Regions from separate parts of the Bacillus sp. NPDC094077 genome, predicted to be linked through region 1. Evidence: predicted binding sites of a transcription regulator. Region 1 holds the regulator's gene; each other region holds the start of a gene.
The links. Region 1 encodes Rex, which represses fermentation and respiration genes when NADH is low (regulators of the CRP and FNR family bind a similar motif). Its sites were predicted from a motif close to TTGTGAAATATTTCACAA; they were not measured.

Region 2: a site for Rex is predicted at 5,248-5,265, ahead of adhE (bifunctional acetaldehyde-CoA/alcohol dehydrogenase). Genes of this name have one in related genera too.
Region 3: a site for Rex is predicted at 2,190-2,207, ahead of nirB (NADPH-nitrite reductase large subunit). Genes of this name have one in related genera too.

The regions. Positions count from the first base shown of each region.
Region 1 is NZ_JBNNUF010000030.1:2,723-10,941, forward strand. Features, by position in the region: gene tsaD (tRNA (adenosine(37)-N6)-threonylcarbamoyltransferase complex transferase subunit TsaD) at 1-160, shown strand, start outside; gene ACQKNR_RS28145 (ABC-F family ATP-binding cassette domain-containing protein) at 596-2,518, opposite strand; gene ACQKNR_RS28150 (redox-sensing transcriptional repressor Rex) at 2,706-3,335, shown strand; gene ACQKNR_RS28155 (YdiK family protein) at 3,365-3,556, opposite strand; gene ACQKNR_RS28160 (CPBP family intramembrane glutamic endopeptidase) at 3,553-4,302, opposite strand; gene groES (co-chaperone GroES) at 4,695-4,979, shown strand; gene groL (chaperonin GroEL) at 5,018-6,652, shown strand; gene ACQKNR_RS28175 (glycosyltransferase family 39 protein) at 6,960-8,219, shown strand, end outside.
Region 2 is NZ_JBNNUF010000001.1:858,160-866,378, reverse strand. Features, by position in the region: gene ACQKNR_RS04545 (peptidoglycan D,D-transpeptidase FtsI family protein) at 1-541, shown strand, start outside; gene ACQKNR_RS04540 (YrrS family protein) at 672-1,322, shown strand; gene ACQKNR_RS04535 (YrzA family protein) at 1,358-1,573, opposite strand; gene ACQKNR_RS04530 (class I SAM-dependent DNA methyltransferase) at 1,710-2,348, shown strand; gene mtnN (5'-methylthioadenosine/S-adenosylhomocysteine nucleosidase) at 2,363-3,058, shown strand; gene ACQKNR_RS04520 (O-acetylserine dependent cystathionine beta-synthase) at 3,141-4,064, shown strand; gene ACQKNR_RS04515 (bifunctional cystathionine gamma-lyase/homocysteine desulfhydrase) at 4,068-5,201, shown strand; gene adhE (bifunctional acetaldehyde-CoA/alcohol dehydrogenase) at 5,461-8,064, shown strand; gene ACQKNR_RS04505 (YrhC family protein) at 8,191-8,219, shown strand, end outside.
Region 3 is NZ_JBNNUF010000012.1:25,312-33,530, forward strand. Features, by position in the region: gene nirB (NADPH-nitrite reductase large subunit) at 1-2,114, opposite strand, end outside; gene ric (iron-sulfur cluster repair di-iron protein) at 2,442-3,149, opposite strand; gene ACQKNR_RS22915 (excalibur calcium-binding domain-containing protein) at 3,357-4,268, opposite strand; gene exsG (exosporium protein ExsG) at 4,476-4,628, shown strand; gene ACQKNR_RS22925 (hypothetical protein) at 4,851-5,060, shown strand; partial or broken gene ACQKNR_RS22930 (arylamine N-acetyltransferase family protein) at 5,205-5,992, opposite strand; gene ACQKNR_RS22935 (esterase/lipase family protein) at 6,586-8,187, shown strand.

The DNA of each region.
Region 1 (8,219 bases):
GTTTGCACCAAAAGAAAATATAGAGTTAATTATCCCGCCATTATCGTTATGCACAGACAATGCAGCAATGATTGCAGCTGCAGGTACAATTGCATACGAACAAGGAAAACGTGCGACATTAGCTTTAAATGCAAATCCAGGATTAGATATTGAAGCGTAGTTATACACAAAATTAACCACAGCTTGTGGATAAAACCCATATTATCTGTTGATAATATGGGTTTTATTGTGTATATGAAATGTTAATAACTTTTTAAAAAAGTGTGGATAATGTGGAAAAGTTATTTTGAGGTTTATATTATAAAGGTGGATATGTGTATAAACTTGTGGATAATACAGATGAAGTCTGACCTTTAACGTTATTCTTTTTTGGGAAATAAAAAACAAGAAGATATCCCAAAAAACCTTTTAAAGCATCCTTCTCTTATTATATAGATTGTTACTATTATCAATCTTTGTCAGTAAATCGATGTTTTTTGTCGAATCGTCGATATAATTTCATGCACTATGGAACGGATTCTAAAATAGAAAATAAAAAGGATGTCATCTAGTCAAAAATCTCGACTTATGAGACATCCTCCTTGTTTAAATTCTCTTATAAATGCAGTTCTTCCCACTCTGCCATACAAGCTTCAAGTTGTTCTTGTAGTGTTTGCTTTTTAGTTGTAATTTCACTAGCCTTTTCATAATCTGCATATATTTCTGGTAAGCAAAGCTGATCTTCTAACGTAGCAATTTCCTCTTCTAATTCTACGATATTTTGTTCTAATTCTTCAATTTTTCGAGTGCGTTGACGCTCTAACTTTTTGCGCTCTTTTTCTTCTAGGTAATTTAATTTCTCTTGTGCAATTACTTTTTGAGCAGGGGCTTCATCTTCTTGCTCTAGCTCTGCACGCTCAATCATCTCGTTTTTCTTTTCAACGTAGTAATCGTAATCCCCTAAATATTCCTGTGCACCTTCTGCTGATAACTCAACAACAGTCGTTGTTACGCGATTAATAAAGTAGCGGTCATGTGAGACGAATAGAAGAGTCCCTGGATAATCAATTAAAGCATTCTCCAAAATTTCTTTACTATTTAAATCAAGATGGTTCGTAGGCTCATCGAGAATTAATAAATTTGATTTTTGCATCATAAGTTTTGCGAGAGCTAATCGAGCTTTTTGTCCACCACTAAGAGAAGATACTGGTTTTAGTACATCATCCCCTGTGAATAAAAAGTTACCGAGTATAGTGCGGATTTCTTTTTCAGGTTGCAATGGGTATTCGTCCCATAGTTCATTTAAAACTCGCTTAGAAGATGTTAAGTTGGCTTGTTCTTGATCATAATAACCAACAGATACATTTGATCCGAAAGCAACATCTCCGTGTAATAGCTGTAACTTATTCACAATGGATTTTAATAGTGTGGATTTTCCAATTCCGTTAGGTCCAACTAAGGCAACACTATCTCCGCGAGTTAAGCGCATATTTACATGCTCAATAATAGGTTCCGCATCATAGCCAATCGTTGCATCTTTTACTTGTAAAACATCATTTCCACTTTGTTTTTCGATATCGAAGTGGAAGGATGCTGACTTAGAATCACCTAATGGTCTCGTTAATAATTCCATTCTGTCTAATTGTTTACGGCGACTTTGAGCACGTTTGGTTGTAGATGCACGAGCTATATTCTTTTGAACGAATTCCTCAAGTTTAGCGATTTCATCTTGTTGTTTTTCGTAACGCTTCATTTCTTGCTCGTATAGTGCTGATTTTAAGTCTAAGTATTTACTGTAGTTACCAACAAATCGTCTGCTTTCTTTATTCGAAATTTCGTATACTTGTGTAACGAGTTTGTCTAAGAAATAACGGTCATGGGAAACGATTAAAATTGCACCAGGATAACCTTGTAAGTATTGCTCAAGCCATGTGAGTGTTTCGATGTCTAAATGGTTTGTAGGCTCGTCCAAAATAAGTAAGTCTGGTTTCGTTAATAATAATTTACCAAGAGCTAATCGTGTTTTTTGTCCACCGCTTAAAGTAGAGATTGTCGTTTGGTGCGTCTCCACAGGGAAGCCAAGACCGCTTAAGATCGAGCGGATATCTGCTTCGTACTGATAACCACCTTGATCTTTATAGTCTAATTGTAATTGATCATAATCAGCTAATAACTTTTCGTATGTAGCTGCATTTGAAAAGTTTTCTTCCTTTCCCATCTCTTGCTCTAGCCTTCGAAGTTTTGTCTCCATTTGCTGTAGGTGTGTAAAGACTGTTAACATTTCATCCCAAATTGTTAAAGTTGTTTCTAGCCCAGTATTTTGAGCTAAATACCCTATTGAGACATCTTTCGGCTTTATAATTTCACCACCATCATGAGATAGCTCACCAGCGATAATTTTTAATAATGTAGATTTTCCAGCTCCATTTCGTCCAACTAATGCGATACGATCTTTCGTTTGAACTTCCAATTTTATGTTTGCAAGAATTGTTTCTGCACCGTATAATTTCGAAAGTCCATTCACTTGTAATAAAATCAATGTTTTCACCTCAAATAATTTCTTAACTTTGCCATGTTTATATTTCTCAATCATACTAAAAATAGTGTATAGTTTAAAATACAGAGAGAATACTTCTTCTCTTTATTATACAAGGAATTTAATGAGTGCTAAACTTCTGTATTTGATTAAAGCATATGAATAAAGATAGAAAGAGAGGAGAGGTTATATGGATCAGCAAAAGATTCCACAAGCCACTGCTAAACGATTGCCTCTATACTATCGATTTATCCAAAACTTATCTCTTTCTGGTAAGCAACGTGTTTCATCAGCCGAATTGAGTGAAGCGGTAAAAGTAGATTCCGCAACAATACGAAGAGATTTTTCGTATTTTGGAGCGTTAGGGAAAAAGGGATATGGATATAACGTAAATTATTTATTATCATTTTTCCGTGAAACACTTGATCAAGATGATATAACACGTGTAGCACTTATTGGAGTAGGTAATTTAGGGACCGCTTTCTTACATTATAATTTCACGAAAAACAATAATACAAAAATTGAAATGGCGTTTGATGTTAATGAAGAGAAAGTTGGAACAGAAATCGGAGGTATTCCTGTATATCATTTAGATGAATTAGAAGAAAGATTATCAAATGATATACAAGTGGCAATATTAACAGTACCCGCTACAGTAGCACAAGCTGTAGCTGATAGGTTGGCAGAAACAAATGTGCACGGTATTTTAAACTTCACACCAGCACGATTAAATGTATCAGAGAATATTAGAATCCATCATATTGATTTGGCTGTAGAGTTACAAACGCTTGTTTACTTTTTGAAAAATTATCCACAATAAAACGCAGAGGAAGCGACCTCTGCGTTTTATTATTGTTTTTTCTTTGTGAATTTAACTAATATAAGGCGAAGTGCCAAATTAAAATCAATTGTTGCCATAACTGCAAATAGTATTGTCCACACATTCCAGATTGTATCTGTCACGTTCGTAATGGCGAAGCGTGTAAAGATACATCCAAGAAGGAAGTACAATGCAGCCATGAACAATGGTGAGTTTCTCATACAAAAAATCCTCCGATAAAGCCTTGCATTTTTTCAGCTTCTTTAATCATTTCTTGAATTTGCTCATTGCTTACTGCAATTTGAGCGACTGCAACGAATGTATTCATCGCAACATGAGCTGCAATTGGAACGATAATACGTTTCGTTTTTACATATAAAAAGGCGAATACGAGCCCCATAGCAGTGTATACCAATAAGTGAGTAAAATCAAAATGAATCGCCGCAAATACAAGGGAACTAATGATAGCAGCAATAAAGAAGTTAAACTTCTTATAAAGTGTACCAAATAAAATTTTTCTAAATACGATTTCTTCTAAAATTGGCCCTATAATAGATACAACAATAAGGAACCAAGGTGTTGTTCTTGCGATGTCCATAAGCCTTGCTGTATTTTCAGATCCAGGTTTAATACCTAGTAAATACATCTCAATCATACCAGCAATACTTTGTGAGAAAAATGCTAAGAAGAACCCGATGAAAATCCATCCAATTGTAGCTGGAACAGTAGAGCGCATTGTATCTAAATGCCTTTCACGAATATCTGTTCTAAGTAACCAAAGTACGACGCATAATGCAATAAAGAAGCTAATGATAGCCCAATGTCCAGTTATGATTTGTCCTTTTTCCTCAAGGGTCAATCCTCTATTATCATAGAGTCCTGTTTTTAGGAGAAGTGGTAATCCGACAATTCCAGATAACTGCATTAAAATGTATGTAACGATAATCCACCAATATTGTTTCTTCAAATGGTTTAACCATCCTTTCTAACTCTAGTGTATGAGATAAGGTAGGATAACATGTAAATATGCTACCTATGATATAAACTTTCATTCGAATTATGATTTTTTTGTAAATCCGTATTTGAAATTAAAGTAGTAGACAGGAAAAAGTTGTGCGTTTAGCGAAAACAACTTAGGGTGTCTTTCATATTGTAACATACGAGTAGTGGAAACAACGATTCATATAGTACGGGTAGTATTCTATATAGAAAAGTTTATATAGTGATTTGCGAAAAAATTATGATTTTTTTACTTGCAAAAGAAATTGAGATTATTTATTATTATAAGTGTGTTAGCACTCGGATGACTTGAGTGCTAATAAATAAAATTTACATAACAAAATGAGGAGGTTATTGTTCATGCTAAAGCCATTAGGTGATCGCGTTGTAATTGAGCTTGTTCAAGCAGAAGAAAAAACAGCAAGTGGTATTGTATTACCAGACACTGCAAAAGAAAAACCACAAGAGGGTAAAGTTGTTGCAGTAGGTACTGGTCGAGTGCTTGAAAATGGTGAGCGTGTTGCTTTAGAGGTAGCAGCAGGTGATCTTATCATCTTCTCAAAATATGCAGGTACTGAAGTGAAATACGAAGGTGCAGACTACTTGATTTTACGTGAAAGTGACATTTTAGCAGTTATCGGTTAATTATATAAATCTTAAAAAATCCAAGGGGGTCAATTATTATGGCAAAAGATATTAAATTTAGTGAAGAAGCACGTCGTTCGATGCTTCGCGGTGTCGACACTCTTGCAAATGCAGTAAAAGTAACGCTTGGACCAAAAGGTCGTAACGTTGTACTTGAGAAAAAATTCGGTTCACCACTTATTACAAATGATGGTGTAACGATTGCAAAAGAAATCGAATTAGAAGATGCATTCGAAAACATGGGTGCGAAATTAGTAGCAGAAGTTGCTAGCAAAACAAACGATGTAGCTGGTGACGGAACAACAACTGCAACTGTATTAGCACAAGCTATGATTCGTGAAGGTCTTAAAAACGTAACAGCTGGTGCTAACCCAATGGGTCTTCGTAAAGGTATCGAAAAAGCTGTTACTGCTGCAATTGAAGAACTAAAAACGATTTCTAAACCAATCGAAGGTAAATCTTCAATCGCACAAGTAGCTGCTATTTCTGCTGCTGACGAAGAAGTAGGTCAATTAATCGCTGAAGCAATGGAGCGCGTTGGCAACGACGGCGTTATTACTTTAGAAGAATCTAAAGGATTCACAACAGAATTAGATGTAGTAGAAGGTATGCAATTTGATCGTGGATATGCATCTCCTTACATGATTACTGATTCTGACAAAATGGAAGCAGTTCTTGATAACCCATACATCTTAATTACTGACAAAAAGATTTCTAACATCCAAGAAATCTTACCAGTATTAGAGCAAGTGGTACAACAAGGTAAACCACTTCTTATCATTGCTGAAGATGTAGAAGGCGAAGCGTTAGCTACATTAGTAGTGAACAAACTTCGTGGTACATTCAATGTAGTAGCTGTTAAAGCTCCTGGATTTGGTGACCGTCGTAAAGCGATGCTAGAAGATATCGCAATCTTAACTGGTGGCGAGGTAATCACCGAAGAATTAGGACGTGACTTAAAATCTGCTACAGTTGAATCTTTAGGACGCGCTGGTAAAGTTGTCGTAACGAAAGAAAACACAACTGTAGTTGAAGGTATTGGAAATACAAAACAAATCGAAGCTCGCATCGGTCAAATCCGTGCGCAATTAGAAGAAACAACTTCTGAATTCGATCGTGAAAAATTACAAGAGCGTCTTGCAAAACTTGCAGGTGGCGTAGCGGTAATTAAAGTAGGTGCAGCAACTGAAACTGAGTTAAAAGAGCGCAAACTTCGCATTGAAGATGCACTTAACTCAACTCGTGCAGCAGTAGAAGAAGGTATCGTTGCAGGTGGTGGTACTTCACTTATGAACGTATACACGAAAGTAGCTTCTATCGTAGCTGAAGGCGACGAAGCAACAGGTATCAACATCGTACTTCGTGCACTAGAAGAGCCAGTTCGTCAAATCGCAATCAACGCTGGTCTAGAAGGATCTGTAGTTGTAGAGCGTCTAAAAGGCGAAAAAGTAGGCGTTGGTTTCAACGCAGCTACTGGTGAGTGGGTTAACATGCTTGAAACTGGTATCGTAGATCCAGCTAAAGTAACTCGTTCTGCACTTCAAAACGCAGCATCTGTTGCAGCTATGTTCTTAACAACTGAAGCTGTAGTAGCTGACAAACCAGAGCCAAATGCACCAGCAATGCCTGACATGGGCGGCATGGGCATGGGCGGTATGGGCGGAATGATGTAATAAGCATCACTCTGTGAAGCTGTGCAATGTATAAATAGTTAATTAGAAGAAGGCTACTTCCTTGATGAGAGGAGGTAGTCTTTTTGTATTGTTAAAGTGTGTGTATCAAGAGTTTTTGGAAGGTCGCAAGTTTAGGAAGACAAAGGAGGCAAATATTCAAGACTCTCTTATTGTTGGTATTTACAATATAATTCCAATTGAATATATAATTTTTTAAACATTTATGATACAGTCAAAAGGGATTTTTCTTGTTTTTTAGTTGGGATAATGAAAGAAGATAGTGATAGCCTAATTAGTGAGGTATATTATGCAGATTAAAGGGAATTTTGGTAAAAACATTTTTTCGAAAATATTAGTAGTATGTGGTTTGTTGATGTTTGTCATTACATTTTATAATTCATTTCAAATAGAAAGGGCTACCTATTCCTCGGTCTCTGTGTTAATTCTGGAGATATTAGCAACTGTTTTTGTGCTCGGAATAATATCATTTTTAGTAAATCGTTTTTTAACAGTTAATCAATTTTTGATTACTCTCATAGTTGCGGCTTTTGCAATTAGGCTGTTATGGATTATTTTTGAAAAAACGGTACCTATCTCGGATTTTTCTGTAATGTATGAAAGTGCTCAACAAGCTGTAAATGGTAATTTTGCATTTATTTCAGATGAATACTATATGAGTTGGACCTATCAATTGGGGTTCACATATTATGAGGCTATATTAATAAAAGTTTTTGGTAATCATCTATTTATATTGAAGTTATTTAATATTTTTTGGAGTGTAGGCACTGCTGTAATTATTTATTTTATGGGTAAAACGATGTTTAATGAATACAGTGCGAGAACTGCGGCAATATTTTATGCGTTTTACATACCTAATATTATCTATAGTTCTGTATTAACAAACCAATATATTTCTACTTTCTTCTTTTTTGCAGGACTGTATGTTTTGATTACAAAAGGTTTTTCAACTAAATACGGTTGGGTTTTAACAGGGTTACTGTTAAGTGTTGGAAATATTATGAGACCGTTAGGAAGTTTCTTTTTATTGGCGGTTTTTGTTTATGCGTTAATTTATAAGATACTTCCATTTAGAAAAAAAGAAACTTTTAACTACGTAAAAAAAATAGTGGGAATAGTGATTATATATTTTCTAGTGATGCAAATTGTAAGTATTTTCTTAATGAACACGGGGTTAGCGAAAAAACCATTGTCGAACCAAATGCCGTATTGGAAGTTTGTTGTAGGGTTCAATTATGATTCGATTGGTGGATGGAACCAGCCAGATGTAGTTTACCTTAGTCAATTTAAACTTGGCAAGGAAAGAAATGATGCTTCCATTGCTTTGATTAAGGATAGATTGAAGAACAAAGAGAAGGTTCGTCAATTACTAGCATTGAAAGTTGAAAAATTGTGGAGTAATCCTGATGATGCACCTGGTTGGGCTTTAGAGTGGGGGGAACTGAATAAACCACATTTACAACAAATGCTGACAAAATATGAAAGGCTTATGTATATTGCATGTTGTATATTTGCGATTGGTACTATTGTATTATATAGAAGAAACGGC
Region 2 (8,219 bases), on a different contig from region 1:
AATGCCTGAGGAGAAGAGTGCTATTATTTGGGGGAGTGAAGAAAATAAAAATAGTAAGAAAGCGGTAGCGCAAACAGCAATTGGACAGAAAGATGTACGTATATCACCTCTAGCAATCGCAAATATGATGGCGACGATTGCTAGGAATGGAGAAAAGATGGAAGTGAAAGCTGTTGAAAAAATAGTGTATAAAAGTGGAAGTAACTTTTTTACATTTGAAAACCATAAATTAAATGGAAAACAGCTTTCTTATGAAACAGTGAAAACATTACAGGAGTTATTAAGAGGCGTTGTAACAGCAGAGAAAGGAACAGGAGCAGCATTCCGATCGTTACCACTAAGTGTCGCTGGAAAATCTGGGACGGCGCAAACAGGGAAAGGAACGAAGGTGAATCGCTGGTTTGCAGGCTATTTTCCATATGAAAATCCAAGATATGCTTTAGTTGTCGTTGATATAGAAACTGATAGCAATGTAAATAAAGTTACAACCATTTTCAAAGATATCGTAGAAGCAATCCATCAGTTAGAGAATGAAAAGTAATCTTGCAATTTATAGTGAAATTTATAGTGAAATGTTTTTATTTCATGAGAAAATATTATTGTAAATGTTCAACCTTTCTAGATTTAATGTTACAATAGCAAGTAGGAAAAACTGCATGGAGGTTTGAAGAATGGCAGGAGGATCTAGATTCCAACAGAAACAACAAAAACGTCGTCAAAACGGTGTTTTAAATATTGCAATCGCTATTGTATTAGTAGCAGTAGCTATTGTAGCATATCAATTGTTTGTTCCTGACACAAAAGAGCAAGCGTCTTCTAGTGATAAAAAGGTAGCTCAGCAAACAACAAAAGAAAATAAAGCTGAGAAAGCTAAAGGTAAAGAAGAGACGAAGAAGGACGAACAAGAGAAGACAGAGGCTAAGAAGAAGGAAGAAGAAGAGAAGCAAAAGGCTGAAGAAGAACAGAAGAAAGCTGAAGAAGAAGCGAAAGCTAACGAGAAAGTACCAGCTGAAAAAACACAGCCAAAGGCAACAGATGCTTATACGAAGCCTTCTTGGAAGCCAGTAGGTACAGAACAAGGTGCAACACCTGCGATGACGTTTAATAAAGGTACAGCAGATTGGAATGAGATGAATAAAGCGATTTCCGCTGCAATTGACGTTCCAGTAGAGCAATTAATTGTTCATAGAATCGGAAATAACGGTAAGAATAAAGCCTACGGTAATGTACAAGATAAGCAATCGGGTAAAAAGTATTATGTAAATATTGATTGGGTAGACAATGAGGGCTGGAAACCAGTGCTTGTTCAAACTCTAAACTAAAAAAGAGAAGCTCCTTGGGAGCTTCTCTTTTTTAGTTAGCGTAATTTCTTTAATTTAAAATGAACAACTGCGCTATAATACGGTCTTTTGCTTTCAGGATCCATAACCATTTGATGCGAGATGTGATGAACTTCAAGCATAAGTGCTTTATTATTATCGATTTGTTCACTAATTTTTCTTTCTAAAGAAGCTAAGTCTCCGGCTTCAAAAAATTCTATTTTATCTTCTAACATTTCAAAGGTAAATGACACGAAGATGCCCCCTCTCCTATGTAATCAACTACAGTGTAACAAAGAAAAGAAGGAAATACCATGTACATTTCAATTGACATTTTTGGAAAGAGGGAATATCATACTGATAAAACCGATAAGAAAAAGGGGAATTTTTATGGGTACAGAATTTAATGGTTTATTTGATGAGTGGGCTCATACGTACGACTCATTCGTACAAGGCGAAGATATACAATATAAAGAAGTTTTCGCCCATTATGAGGACATTTTAGAGGATGTAGTTAACAAGTCATTTGGTAACGTATTAGAATTTGGTGTTGGTACTGGCAATTTAACAAATAAATTATTACTTGCCGGTCGTACAGTTTACGGTATAGAGCCGTCGCGTGAAATGCGCATTATTGCAAAAGAGAAATTGCCAAAAGAGTTTTCTATTACAGAAGGTGATTTTCTTTCGTTTGAAGTTCCGAATTCAATTGATACCATTGTAAGCACCTATGCATTTCATCATTTAACAGATGATGAAAAAAATGTAGCTGTTGCGAAGTATAGTCAATTGCTAAACAAAGGTGGTAAAATAGTGTTTGCTGATACGATATTTGCAGATCAAGATGCATATGATAAAACTGTTGAAACAGCAAAACAAAGAGGATTTCACCAGTTAGCAAACGATTTGCAAACGGAATACTATACACGTATTCCGGTCATGCAGACTATATTTGAAAACAATGGCTTCCATGTAACGTTTACGAGATTAAATCATTTCGTTTGGGTAATGGAGGCAACTAAGCAATAGAAAGAGGGATTAGATTGAGAATTGCTGTAATTGGAGCAATGGAAGAAGAAGTACGTATTTTACGTGACAAATTAGAACAAGCAGAAACAGAAACGGTTGCAGGTTGTGAATTTACGAAAGGACTATTAGCAGGACACGAAGTAATCCTGTTAAAGTCTGGTATTGGTAAAGTAAATGCAGCGATGTCAACGACAATTTTATTAGAAAAATATAAGCCTGAAAAAGTAATTAATACTGGTTCAGCTGGTGGCTTCCATCATTCTCTAAATGTTGGTGATGTAGTTATTTCGACAGAAGTTCGTCACCATGACGTAGACGTAACAGCATTTAACTATGAATATGGTCAAGTACCAGGAATGCCGCCTGGATTTAAAGCTGATGAGGCATTAGTTGCATTAGCTGAAAAATGTATGCAAGCTGAAGAAAATATTCAAGTTGTAAAAGGTATGATTGCAACAGGTGATTCATTTATGAGTGATCCGAACCGCGTTGCAGCTATTCGTGATAAATTTGAAAATCTTTATGCAGTAGAAATGGAAGCGGCAGCTGTTGCACAAGTATGCCACCAATATGAAGTTCCGTTTGTGATCATTCGCGCACTTTCTGATATTGCTGGTAAAGAATCAAATGTTTCATTCGATCAATTTTTAGATCAAGCAGCTCTTCATTCTACAAACTTTATCGTAAAAGTACTAGAAGAGTTAAAGTAATGTAACAAAAAGGCAACTGTCTCATATAAAGAAAATACATACAGTTGCCTTTTCTTTATTGGCAAATAAGGGGGAGAACACGATGAATGTATATCGTGGAGTTCATGAGTTAATTGGTCATACACCAATTGTAGAAATTACTCGGTTTTCACTTCCAGAAGGGGTCCGTTTATTTGCGAAGCTTGAATTTTATAACCCAGGTGGAAGCGTTAAGGATCGTTTAGGAAGAGAATTAATCGAAGATGCGCTAGAAAAAGGGCTTGTTACCCAGGGCGGAACAATTATTGAACCGACTGCTGGAAATACTGGTATTGGACTGGCACTTGCAGCGTTAGAACATGATTTACGTGTTATTGTTTGTGTACCAGAGAAGTTTAGTATTGAAAAACAAGAATTAATGAAAGCATTAGGTGCAACAGTCGTGCATACACCGACTGAGCAAGGAATGACCGGAGCAATTGCAAAAGCAAAAGAGTTAGTAAATGAAATACCGAATTCATACTCTCCAAGTCAGTTTGCGAATGAAGCAAACCCGCGTGCTTATTTCAAAACACTAGGTCCTGAACTGTGGGATGCATTGAATGGAGAGATTAACATATTTGTTGCTGGAGCGGGAACCGGCGGTACATTTATGGGAACTGCATCTTATTTGAAAGAAAAAAATATAGATATTAAAACAGTTATTGTAGAACCAGAAGGATCTATTTTAAATGGTGGTAAAGCTGGTTCACATGAAACAGAAGGAATTGGTCTTGAATTCATTCCGCCATTTTTGAAAACATCTTATTTTGATGAAATTCATACGATTTCTGATCGAAATGCATTTTTACGAGTAAAAGAATTAGCGCAAAAAGAAGGCCTTCTCGTTGGGAGCTCTTCAGGAGCAGCATTTCATGCCAGCTTACTGGAGGCAGAAAAAGCAACACCAGGTACAAATATTGTAACGATTTTTCCTGATAGTAGTGAGCGCTATTTAAGTAAAGACATATACAAAGGATGGGAATAAAAAATGAGAGCAAAGACAAAGTTAATTCATGGTATTCGCATAGGAGAACCTTCAACTGGATCTGTAAACGTACCGATTTATCAAACAAGTACGTATAAACAAGAAGCAGTTGGTAAGCATCAAGGATATGAATATTCACGTACAGGCAACCCAACACGTGCAGCTTTAGAAGAAATGATTGCCGTATTAGAAAACGGTCATGCTGGATTTGCATTTGGTTCTGGAATGGCTGCTATTACAGCAACAATTATGTTGTTCTCAAAAGGTGACCACGTTATTTTAACAGATGATGTTTATGGCGGAACGTACCGTGTTATTACGAAAGTGTTAAACCGCTTCGGTATTGAGCATACATTTGTAGATACAACAAACCTAGAGGAAGTTGTAGAAGCAATTCGTCCAAATACGAAAGCGATCTATGTGGAAACACCAACGAATCCATTACTAAAAATTACTGATATTAAGAAAATATCTACTCTTGCTAAAGAGAAAGATTTATTAACAATTATAGATAACACATTCATGACGCCATATTGGCAGTCGCCGATTTCTTTAGGAGCAGACATTGTACTTCATAGTGCAACGAAATATTTAGGAGGTCATAGTGACGTAGTTGCAGGCCTAGTAGTTGTAAATAGCCCGCAACTAGCAGAAGACCTTCACTTTGTACAAAACTCAACAGGAGGTATTCTTGGTCCACAAGATAGCTTCTTACTACTTCGTGGGTTAAAAACTTTAGGAATTCGTATGGAAGAACATGAAACGAATTCACGTGCAATTGCTGAGTTTTTAAATAATCACCCAAAAGTAAATAAAGTATATTATCCAGGTCTTGCATCACATCAAAATCACGAATTAGCAACAGAACAAGCGAACGGATTTGGTGCCATTATCTCATTTGATGTAGATAGTGAAGAAACGCTAAATAATGTACTTGAGAAATTACAATATTTTACGCTTGCTGAAAGTTTAGGAGCAGTAGAAAGTTTAATTTCTATCCCATCTCAAATGACACATGCATCAATTCCAGCAGATCGCCGCAAAGAATTAGGAATTACAGATACATTAATTCGTATTTCTGTCGGTATTGAAGATGGTGAAGATTTAATTGAAGATTTAGCACAGGCACTAGCATAATAAAAATGCACTGCTCATATATAGCAGTGCATTTTTATTATATATTTTGTGAAATGTTTCACAAAATAGACATACACAAATAAAATGATTTCGTGTATATTGAATTCATGAAATGTTACTCACGAATAAACTTGTGAAATGTTTCACAAACAATGGGATTCATGTAGGAAGGCAGCTCTATTTTTTTACACTATTCGGGACTTATTGTGACCTATAGGGGCAAATAAGGGCCGTAATAGTAGAATAGGAGGAAATTTACATGGTAGTCAAAGAGAAAGTTGTAAATGAAATGCAGGAAGTAAAAGAAATGATTGATACGTTAGTGAATAACGGTCAAAAAGCTTTAAAAGCATTAGAAGGTTTTACACAAGAGCAAATTGACAACATTGTTCATGAAATGGCACTAGCAGGTGTTGATCAACATATGCCGCTTGCGAAATTGGCTGTTGAAGAAACGGGCCGTGGTGTATATGAAGACAAATGCATAAAAAATATATTTGCTACTGAATATATTTGGCATAGTATAAAGAAAGATAAAACGGTAGGAATTATTCATGAAGATCCTCATGAAGAAATAATAGAAATTGCGGAACCAGTTGGTGTAGTAGCAGGGGTAACGCCAGTAACGAATCCAACGTCGACAACAATGTTTAAAGCGTTAATTGCAATAAAAACAAGAAATCCAATTATTTTTGCATTCCACCCTTCTGCACAAAACTGCTCCGTCGCAGCGGCGAAAACAGTATATGATGCAGCAGTGAAAGCTGGTGCACCAAAACACTGTATTCAATGGATTGAAAAACCGTCTGTCGAAGCAACGAAACAATTAATGAACCATGAGGGTGTTGCACTTGTTCTAGCAACTGGAGGAGCAGGGATGGTGAAATCAGCGTACTCAACTGGGAAACCAGCACTAGGTGTAGGGCCCGGTAATGTACCGTGTTATATAGAGAAATCGGCACATGTAAAACGAGCTGTTAATGATTTAATTTTATCGAAAACATTTGATAACGGTATGATTTGTGCATCGGAACAAGCAATCATTATCGATAAGGAAATCTATGATGATGTTAAAATAGAAATGACTGCAAACAATTGTTATTTCGTAACAGAGGAAGAGAGAAGAAAATTAGAAAAGCTTGTTATTAATGAAAATACATGTGCGGTAAATAGTGATATTGTAGGAAAATCCGCACAGTATATTGCGGAACTGGTTGGGATTACTGTTCCTGAACATACAAAAATGCTTGTAGCTGAAATTCAAGGTATTGGAGCAGCATATCCGTTATCTCGTGAGAAACTGAGCCCAGTATTAGCTTGTGTAAAAGCAAATTCATTAGAAGAAGGATTTGCATATTGCGAAGAAATGTTGAACCTTGGTGGTCTAGGACATTCAGCGGTCATTCATTCTACAAACAAAGAAGTGCAAAAGCAATTTGGTTTACGTATGAAGGCTTGTCGTCTCATTGTAAATGCACCTTCATCACAAGGTGGAATAGGGGATATATATAATGGATTTATTCCATCACTTACGCTTGGCTGTGGTTCTTACGGGAAAAACTCAGTTTCACAAAACGTAACAGCGACTCATTTATTAAATATAAAAAGGCTGGCAAATAGAAAAAAGAATATGCAGTGGTTCAAATTACCACCGAAAATTTATTTTGAAAAACATGCTACAGCATATTTAGCAAACATGCCTAACATTTCACGTGCATTTATTGTAACGGATCCAGGCATGGTTGAGCACGGCTATGTCGATACAGTTACACACTATTTACGTAAACATGCCAATGATGTGAAAGTTGAAGTTTTCTTTGAGGTTGAGCCAGATCCATCAGATGAAACTGTATTTAAAGGTGCGGATATGATGAAAAGCTTTAAGCCTGATGTAATTATCGCGCTTGGTGGTGGTTCAGCTATGGATGCAGCAAAAGGAATGTGGCTTTTCTATGAGCACCCAGAAACAACATTTTATGGAATTAAACAGAAGTTTTTAGATATAAGAAAACGTACATGTAAATATCCGAACTTAGGAAATAAAGCACAATTTGTTGCAATTCCAACAACATCAGGGACAGGATCAGAAGTGACACCATTTGCGGTTATTACAGATAAGAAAAATAATATAAAATATCCGCTTGCGGATTATGAATTAACACCAGATGTAGCAATTGTTGATCCGCAATTTGTAATGACAGTACCGCCTCATGTAACAGCAGATACTGGCATGGACGTATTAACGCATGCGATTGAGGCGTATGTGTCTGTTATGTCAAATGACTATACAGATGGATTAGCATTAAAAGCAATTGACCTTGTATTTAAATATTTACCGAGGGCATATAAAGATGGAAATGATGAAGAAGCGCGAGAAAAAATGCATAATGCTTCCGCAATCGCAGGGATGGCATTTGCAAATGCTTTCCTCGGTATTAATCACAGTTTAGCACATAAAATTGGACCAGAATTCCATATTCCGCACGGACGCGCAAATGCAATTCTTATGCCGCATGTAGTTCGATATAACGCTATTAAGCCAAGAAAACATGCGTTGTTCCCAAAATATGAGCATTTTGTAGCAGATGAACGCTATGCACATATTGCGAGAATGCTCGGGCTTCCAGCAAGTTCAACAGCAGAAGGGGTGGAATCACTTGTCCAAGCAATTATTGAGCTTGGAAAAAGCTTGAATATCAATATGAGTATTGCAGGACAAGGAGTTGATAAAGAGCAATTTGAAGAGGTTGTTGGAGTATTAGCGGAAAGAGCTTTTGAAGATCAATGCACAACAGCTAATCCAAAATTACCGCTCATTTCGGAATTGAAAGAAATTTATATGGAAGCATATAAAGGTGTGTAATAGATATGAAAGAGTCGCAATGAAGCGGCTCTTTTTCTTTTGGAAAACATCTCCCAGAATGGCTCTATTTACTTGTCTTTCAGTTTAATAGAATATGATACAGTGAAATGGAGGAGTGAGAATATAATGAAAGAATTACAAGGGAAAATAGAAGA
Region 3 (8,219 bases), on a different contig from region 1:
TCCGTACCACCATTTCCGCCTATAAACAGTTGATATCCATTTTCGACACAAACAACGCCAAAATCTTTCGTAAGTACTTCCGCACAGTTACGTGGACAACCCGTTACACCCATCTTCATTTTATGAGGTGTATCTACCATTTCTAATGATTGTTCCAGGAGCATACCAAGTCCTAATGAATCTTTCGTACCAAAACGACAGAAGCGAGAGCCAACACATGATTTTACATTACGAAGGGATTTTGAATACGCATATCCAGAAGTCATATTTAAGTCAGCCCATACGTTTGGTAAATCTTGTTTCTTAACACCATATAAGCCAATTCGGCTCGCACCTGTAATTTTCACGAGAGGAACATCATACTTTTTCACAATTTCCGCAATTTTCATTAAATCATCTGCTGTTGTAACGCCTCCGTACATGCGTGGAATAACAGAAAATGTACCATCATGCTGGATGTTACCATTCATTCTTTCATTAACGAAACGGGATGATTTATCATCTGCATATTCTTCTGGAATCGCCATACGTAAATAGTAGTTTAAAGCAGGACGACATTTCGAACAGCCGTCTTCATGTGCAAAACCGAGTACATTTCGTACTTCTTTTGGAGATTTTAAACCTTTCTCATGAATTGCCGCTACGACTTCATCACGTGATAAAGTTGTACATCCACACATACCAGCAGATTGCGCTGAGGCATCAAAAGCATCTCCAAGTGTATGAGATAAAATTTGTTCAACAAGTGGACGACATTTACCACAAGATCCTGCGGCTTTCGTGCATCCTTTTACTTCTTCAAAAGTAGTTAATTCTTGTTCTAAAATGGCATGAACGATTGTGCCTTTCGTAACACCATTACATCCACAAACAGTGTCATCAGCACTCATAGTAGCAACGTTAAGTGCACTTTCTTCACCAGCTTTGTGAAGAAGGGAAGCGGCTGTATATTCTTGTATATCTTCTTCTTTCTTTAACATGCTAAAGAGGCGTGTACCATCAGCAGTATCACCGTATAAAACGATACCAACGACCTTATTGTCACGAATCAATACTTTTTTATAGGAACGTTTACATTCATCAAAGATTGATATTGCTTTTGTTTGATCATCTTCATAAATTTGGCCAGCAGAGAATAAATCACAACCTGCTACTTTTAATTGTGTACCAACGATACTGCCCGTATATCCATCAGTTTGTAAATTCGTTATATGTTTTGCTAATATTGCACCTTGTTCATAAAGTGGGGCAACAAGTCCATATGCGATACCATCATGTTCCGCACATTCTCCAACTGCATAAATGGACTCATCATTTGTTAGCATATAGTCATTGACTACAATACCGCGATTTACAATTAAACCAGCATCTTTTGCTATTTGAGTATTCGGACGTATTCCGACAGCCATTACGATTAAATCACAATCTACAACTTCACCATCTTCAAATTGAATGCCCTCAACATGGTCTGTACCAAGAATCTTTACAGTTTTCTTTTCCATTAGAAATTTCATGCCTTGCGCTTCTAAATCTTCACGAAGGAGAGAGGCTGCTTTAGCATCTAACTGTTGCTCCATTAAGCTCGGCATTAAATGAACAACATGTACGTCCATTCCTAAGTCAATAAGACCTCGTGCAGCTTCTAAACCAAGTAATCCACCACCAATGACAACGGACTTTTCCTTTTCTTTAGCAGTATTTATCATAAATTGTGTATCTTCAATTGTTCGAAATCCTGTTACACCAGGGAGGGTGGAACCTTCAACAGGCAAAATAAAAGCACTAGAACCTGTTGCGATAATAAGTTTGTCATATGTAAGAGTACGATTTTTTTCTGTGACAATGACTTTTTCTTCTCGGTTAATACTTTGAACTCTCTCGTTTGTATATAATGTTATTTCGTTTTCTTCGTACCAACTATATTCATTCATAATGATATCTTGCACATTTGTTTTACCTTGTAGAACATGAGAGAGCATAATGCGATTATAGTTTGGATGCGGTTCATCTCCAAAAATAGTAATCTCATATGAATCACTATCATGTTTTAATATTTCTTCCATACAGCGTATTCCAGCCATACCATTTCCGATCATAACTAAACGTTTTTTCATTTTCATTTCCCCTTTTTATGTGAAATGTTGAGCAAAGGATTATATTTCTATTATAGAAAATCAAAAAAGGGGGAGATGTGATATTTATCACATTTTTATAATGGTTCACAAATTGTTAAAATTCGGATTTGTGTGAAGAGATTAGTGAAAGGGAAATTTATTTATATGAGTAGATAGGTGAGATGGGGAAGTGTGAATATTTTTCATTCAATGAAAAAGCAGGACATAAGCATTTATACTCATGTCCTGCCCGTTAATGCCCGATTGGTGTGGGCTAATAATCAGTGGGGGATGGACAAAACCCCACTGATTAAAGTTTCACTTTATTTATCCTTTCGTAATTGCACGCGGAAATAAAATGTTATTTTCTAAATGTATATGCTCAAATAAATCGGACTCTATAGCTTCAAGGCGCTGGTAAACAAGTCGATAAGTGCCGCAAGCCCCTTCTGGAGGAGTAAAGTCATTTGTCACTTTACGAAGTTCTTTCATAATATTGCCTGCGTGGTTATGTTCATTTTCCAATTCATCTACCACTTTACGTAACTTTGCATAGTTTTCTTCAGTTGGATTTTGTTCAAATTCTAAAATTAATGGGAAATCTTCCGTTTCTTCTTTAATTAAATGTTGTTCTAATTCAATCTTTAATTCATGAAATAGTTTATGAATTTGAGCTAAATGAGGCTGACGTGCCCCATGAACGCGTAAAACTTTCGTTACATATGGACTTAATTGTGGTAACTCTTCATTTAAATAGCGATGATGCTTATTTATAACGTAATCAATTAACTCACGATAAGAAGCATTTTTCCAATCAATTTCAGATTCGTTTAATAGTTTCGTTGTATGATAAAGCGTATTTAACTCTGTAATTACCTCTGATGCTAATAAATTTCTTTCATGAATTGCATCAATAAGTGGTCTATTACCACCACAACAAAAGTCTATTCTATATGATTTAAAAAGGTCACTAGCTTTTGGGAATTGTGTAACAATTTCACCGACAATAGAAGTTTCAGTAAATGTATGTTCCATATGAATGCCTCCATAAAGTTTAAATGTAATAACTAAATCAAGAATAGCAATAAATTCAAATCAATGTGGTGATTGAAATCACTTATTATGTGTCATTTTGGGGAATAATAAAATGAATATTATTAAAGCAAGAGGAAGAGTAATTAGTCGCAATATTTTACGGTAATAAAAAAGAAGCTTAGTAGAAGCTTCTTTTTTATATTGCTATTATTCGCATGCAACTCCATCACCATCGCGATCAAGTTTAGAGCTATAACCTGGTTGCCCTTTATATAGAGGAGCTTTCCCGGCAGCTCTAACTGCGGCACAATTTGCGTAGGATACATTACTAGTATTTCCAGCAGCTGGTTGTGTTTGAGTTTGCTGTGCTTTTTGTTGCTCTTCTTGTTGTTTACGAGCTAGTTCATCAGCTTGGCGTTTTTGTTCCTCTTGTTGTTTGCGAGCTAGTTCATCAGCCTGGCGTTTTTCATCTTCTTGCTGTTTACGAGCTAGTTCATCGGCTTGATGCTTCTGTTCTTCTTGTTGTTTACGAGCTAGTTCATCAGCCTGACGTTTTTGTTCCTCCTGTTGTTTATGAGCTAGTTCATCAGCCTGACGTTTTTGTTCTTCCTGTTGTTTATGAGCTAGTTCATCAGCTTGGCGTTTCTCATCTTCTTGCTTATGAGTTTTTTCGTCCGCTTCTTTCTTTTCTAGTTCTTTTTTCCTTTCGTTATCTTTTTGTTCTTCATTGTTAGATGCAATCTTTTTACTAGATGCTGTCGTTTGTTCAGAAGAAGGGCTTGAAATACCTGATAGTACAGCAAAAAGGACAAATAAAACAGCTGTAATAATAAATTGTTTTTTTGCTACACCTGTCTTTTTAATTACAGATAATATTGCAAGTACGAGGAAGAAAATAAATAAAACGAAACTTAAAACAGCAAAAAATTCGATGACTGGGTGTTCAGATTTTGTTGTACCGGTCATTGCTAATACAATTGAAATCATAAAAAGAATAACGGCAGGACGACCATATTTTATTGCTTTACCATTTTTCTTGAAAAATGAGATGATGAATAGAATTAAAAGAATAATAGCAATTAAAAATAAAGCTGCACCAATATTACTCAAAATCGTCATTTCGATACCTCCATTTGTAAGATTTTCTCTATTGATTATATAGGAATTTATTGGATATCACACGTTTTATATAAATTTAGAAAATTAATATTTTTAATAGATATAAAAATATTAATTTGTATATAAGGAAAAATAGATATATCTCCTATTACTTTTTGAAAGAGATTTCATAAATTATAGTATATCGATTGAAAGGAGGAGATTGGAATGGAATTTCAATTGTTGGTAACTTGTATATTACAAGAAGGTAATGCTTACTTTTTAGTAACGAAAGTAGACGATGTTATTACGTTAAAAGTACCAATTACAGCAGGAGTAGCAGGTTTATTCTTAGCTTTAGGTGTACCAAGATGTTCTTAATTTAAATCTCTATAGTAGAAAGGGCAGGGACATGCTTTCCCTTTCTACTACTGCATAATATAATTATGTAAATTTAAACGTTATTTTTGGAATAGCACGTTTAAAATGGACATGCATATACTATAATGTTTCATTGACTGAGATTGATAAAAGGTAGTTTTAATAAGTGTGCATCCAGTGATGTTTTTTTAAACTATGAAAATAAAAGAGGTGCTATTATATATGAAAAGACGAACATTTGATATTCCAGTTACATTGCGAAGAGAGTGGTTTTTAATAGAGTTAGCTCATTTAACGAAAAAATATGGAATTGAAATTGCAGCTAGCAAAATGGAAGCCGCACCATTTTTAAGGGATCACGTTACGGAATCAAAGATAGGGGTAGGGCTACAATACGATAAATATGATGATGAGTATATAATTGAAATTTAAGTAATACATGGTACAAAAAGAAATGCTTTATAATATTAGTCTGTTAAAAGATTAACACTGAAAAGGAATTACGTTATAAAAAATTATAAAATAAAGCAGATTCTATATATAGAATCTGCTTTATTATGAAATACTTCTGGTTGACTAGCCTCTTTCGAGTGTTTTTCCTACATATTTCTCTTGAGTTATTCCAAAAGATTCACGAAGAATGCGAGCATATTCTTTAGAGTCTATTGGTCGTTTATTTTTTGTGCCTTTAAAGGTTTCTGTAAATTTTTTTTCGTTAATGATATGTGACCGTAATCAGTTAATTTACAAGTGATAGCTCCTTTATTAAAAGGAGATTCGTTATGCTCTACAATCACTTTTTGAATGTTATTCACTTTTTTCTCATCTATTGGATTTACAGTGAAAGCATAGCCTACTTTCCATTCATTTGAAGGTTCAGATTGCAAGAAACTTGTAGATTCTCCGTTAGCCCCTTTTCTCATCTCTAAAATATGTGTACCTTTTCGGGTATTTCGTTTGCGAATTCGATATTCTCCCGTTTGAGAAGATATGACTTCTCCGTTAAAAGGAACTGGATGCAAAGGGAGATGAGATGAAAAACCTGAGTCTACAATATAATCTGTATTATCATGACTTAATATGATAATGACATGACCATCATCGGGTTTCCATTTATTATCGTAAACCGTACCGGCTACTTTGTATACTTGAAACCCACAATCAATTAAAAAGTAATACAATAAGGAATTTAATTCATAACAAAGACCGCCTCTTTTTTGAATAAGTAACTTTTCTACTAAGTTATTTTTTGAGATATTTTTAATAGTACCAGTCATAATATCAAGATTTTCATAGGGGAGAATCATTCCCATTTTTAAGAGGATTTCACCTAAATCATCAAATGCTATTTCTTTTGCGGGAATTTTTAATCGTTAAAAAAACTCCTTTTGTAAATTGGTCACCATAAAGCATTCTCCTTTCTTTTTACAGAATTTTCTTCTGCTCACCGATAGGTTAGTATTTCTAAAAGTTTAATTCAAGTCTGCGAAAATTATCATAATATATTTTTTGAAAATATGATTATCTACTTTGAAATTTCAGTTTGAATTTTAATCATAGGAAAGTCTTACAATATAAGCTCCTTTTAATTTGGCTTGTATTTAAGTAAAAGAAAATAAATGTCTTCATTATGTTTTTAAATAACTAACTAGTAATGAAATGTTTTTTTACTAAAATTTTTTCGAGATTTGTATGCTTTATATAAACAATAATGATTTGAAAAATATTTGGATTTAATGAAGTTAACAATTATTGAGAAACTTTTTTGTCGTGTTCTCTCAAAAGGAAGAGATGGAAACAAAGAGAATAACGTGTGTTAAGGAGAGGGTGTACTAGTAATCTCGTGAAAATAGGGCTAAGATCTTTTTCAAGTAAAAAGATTAGTTATTATTAAGGGAGAAAAGATACAAAATATTACAAAGAGCACCTTCTTTCAAAAAAAAGTGGGGGGAGTAACATGCGATTGATGAGAAGATGTGTTGCCTTACTAATTATATTTTTTATCATGGCTCCAATGATTAGCACAAATGTACGGGCAGAAGTTGTAAAAGAGCTTGGAAAGGGGTTTCCTGATACAGAGGTATTTACACCTGGAGAATGGTTTTTAGGTCAAAAACCTGCTAATTATGATGAGAATAAACCTCCAATTCTCTTTGTACAAGGACGTAATGGAAATGCAGATAGTTGGTATGGAAAGACAGTTTATCACGATATAAATGATATGTACGATTATGCTTTGAAAGCAGGTTATCAAACTGTATTTATACAATTATATGATGCTGCGGGGAAAGGATCGGCTAGTCAGTGGGACAACGGAAAATTGTTAGCACAAAAACTTGAAGAAATATATAATCATTTCGGTAAAAAAGTTAATATTGTAGCGCATAGCAAAGGTGGTATCGATACACAAGCTGCATTAGTTGGATACGGCGCGAATCGTTTTGTTGGAAATGTTATTACACTTGCTACACCGCATCATGGATCAAATTTAGCGGACTTATCATATAGTTGGTGGGCAGGATGGCTTGCTTCTATATTAGGGCAAAAAGATGATGGTACGTATTCATTACAAGTAGGAGAAATGGCAAAATTTCGTTCAACGATAGATAATAATCCAGCAGCTAAATTAAACCGTTATTATACTGCTACTGGGACTAGCTGGGGGCCAGTATTTTCTGCGTTATCTATGGGCGGGTTATATTTGTCATCATATGGTTCAAATGATGGACTAGTAAATGAGTGGAGTGCTAAGTTGCCTTACGGTACACATTTATTTACAGATTCCAGATTTGATCATGACAATATACGAAAAGGATCAGCTGTTTTCGCTCGAATTGAACCATATTTACGTTCTGCAAATATAGGCGTGCCAGCTTTAGTTGCATCAAGTAATATTTCAGATGAGAATATAGAACAATTAAACACAACTTCAAATCAAAATATTTTAGGGGGAGAATTGCCACAAAATCAGTGGATAGAGCAAACTGTTGCGGTTGATAAAAAGGCAGAAGGAATAGTTTCTGTGTTAACGGCTTCTTCTGATGTAGAAATACAATTGATATCTCCAAAAGGAAAAAATTATACAAATAAAGATAGCGCTATAACTACTGGTGAAGGTGAATCTTTCTTTAATGGGGCGACAATTAGAACATTTAAATTCGATAAAATGGATGTAGGGGAATGGAAAGTTAAAATGATGGCGAAGCAGTCGAAAGATGCATATTTAATTATAAATGATTACAAAATTGATGCACCATTCGTTCTTCAAATGCCAACAAAGGTTAAAGTAAATAAACCAGAGTATAAACTGAAAAAATCACCTGCGGCACCTGAAATGAAAGGTGATCTTTCCATAACAGTAAGAGTCGTTAATAAAGAAGGGAAGCTAGTCTCTGAATTTAATGAAATACAAAATGTTAATGCAAATACATTTACAGGTGCTTTGAAGGACATAAAGCAACCAGGGGTATATAACGTCACGATGGATATAAAAGGGGTGAATAAAGAAGGAAACCCTTATAATCGTACGATTGTTAAGTCGGTTTATGTGGAGCAGTAAGAAAGAATGATTAGGTTTTGATATAAAAAGTA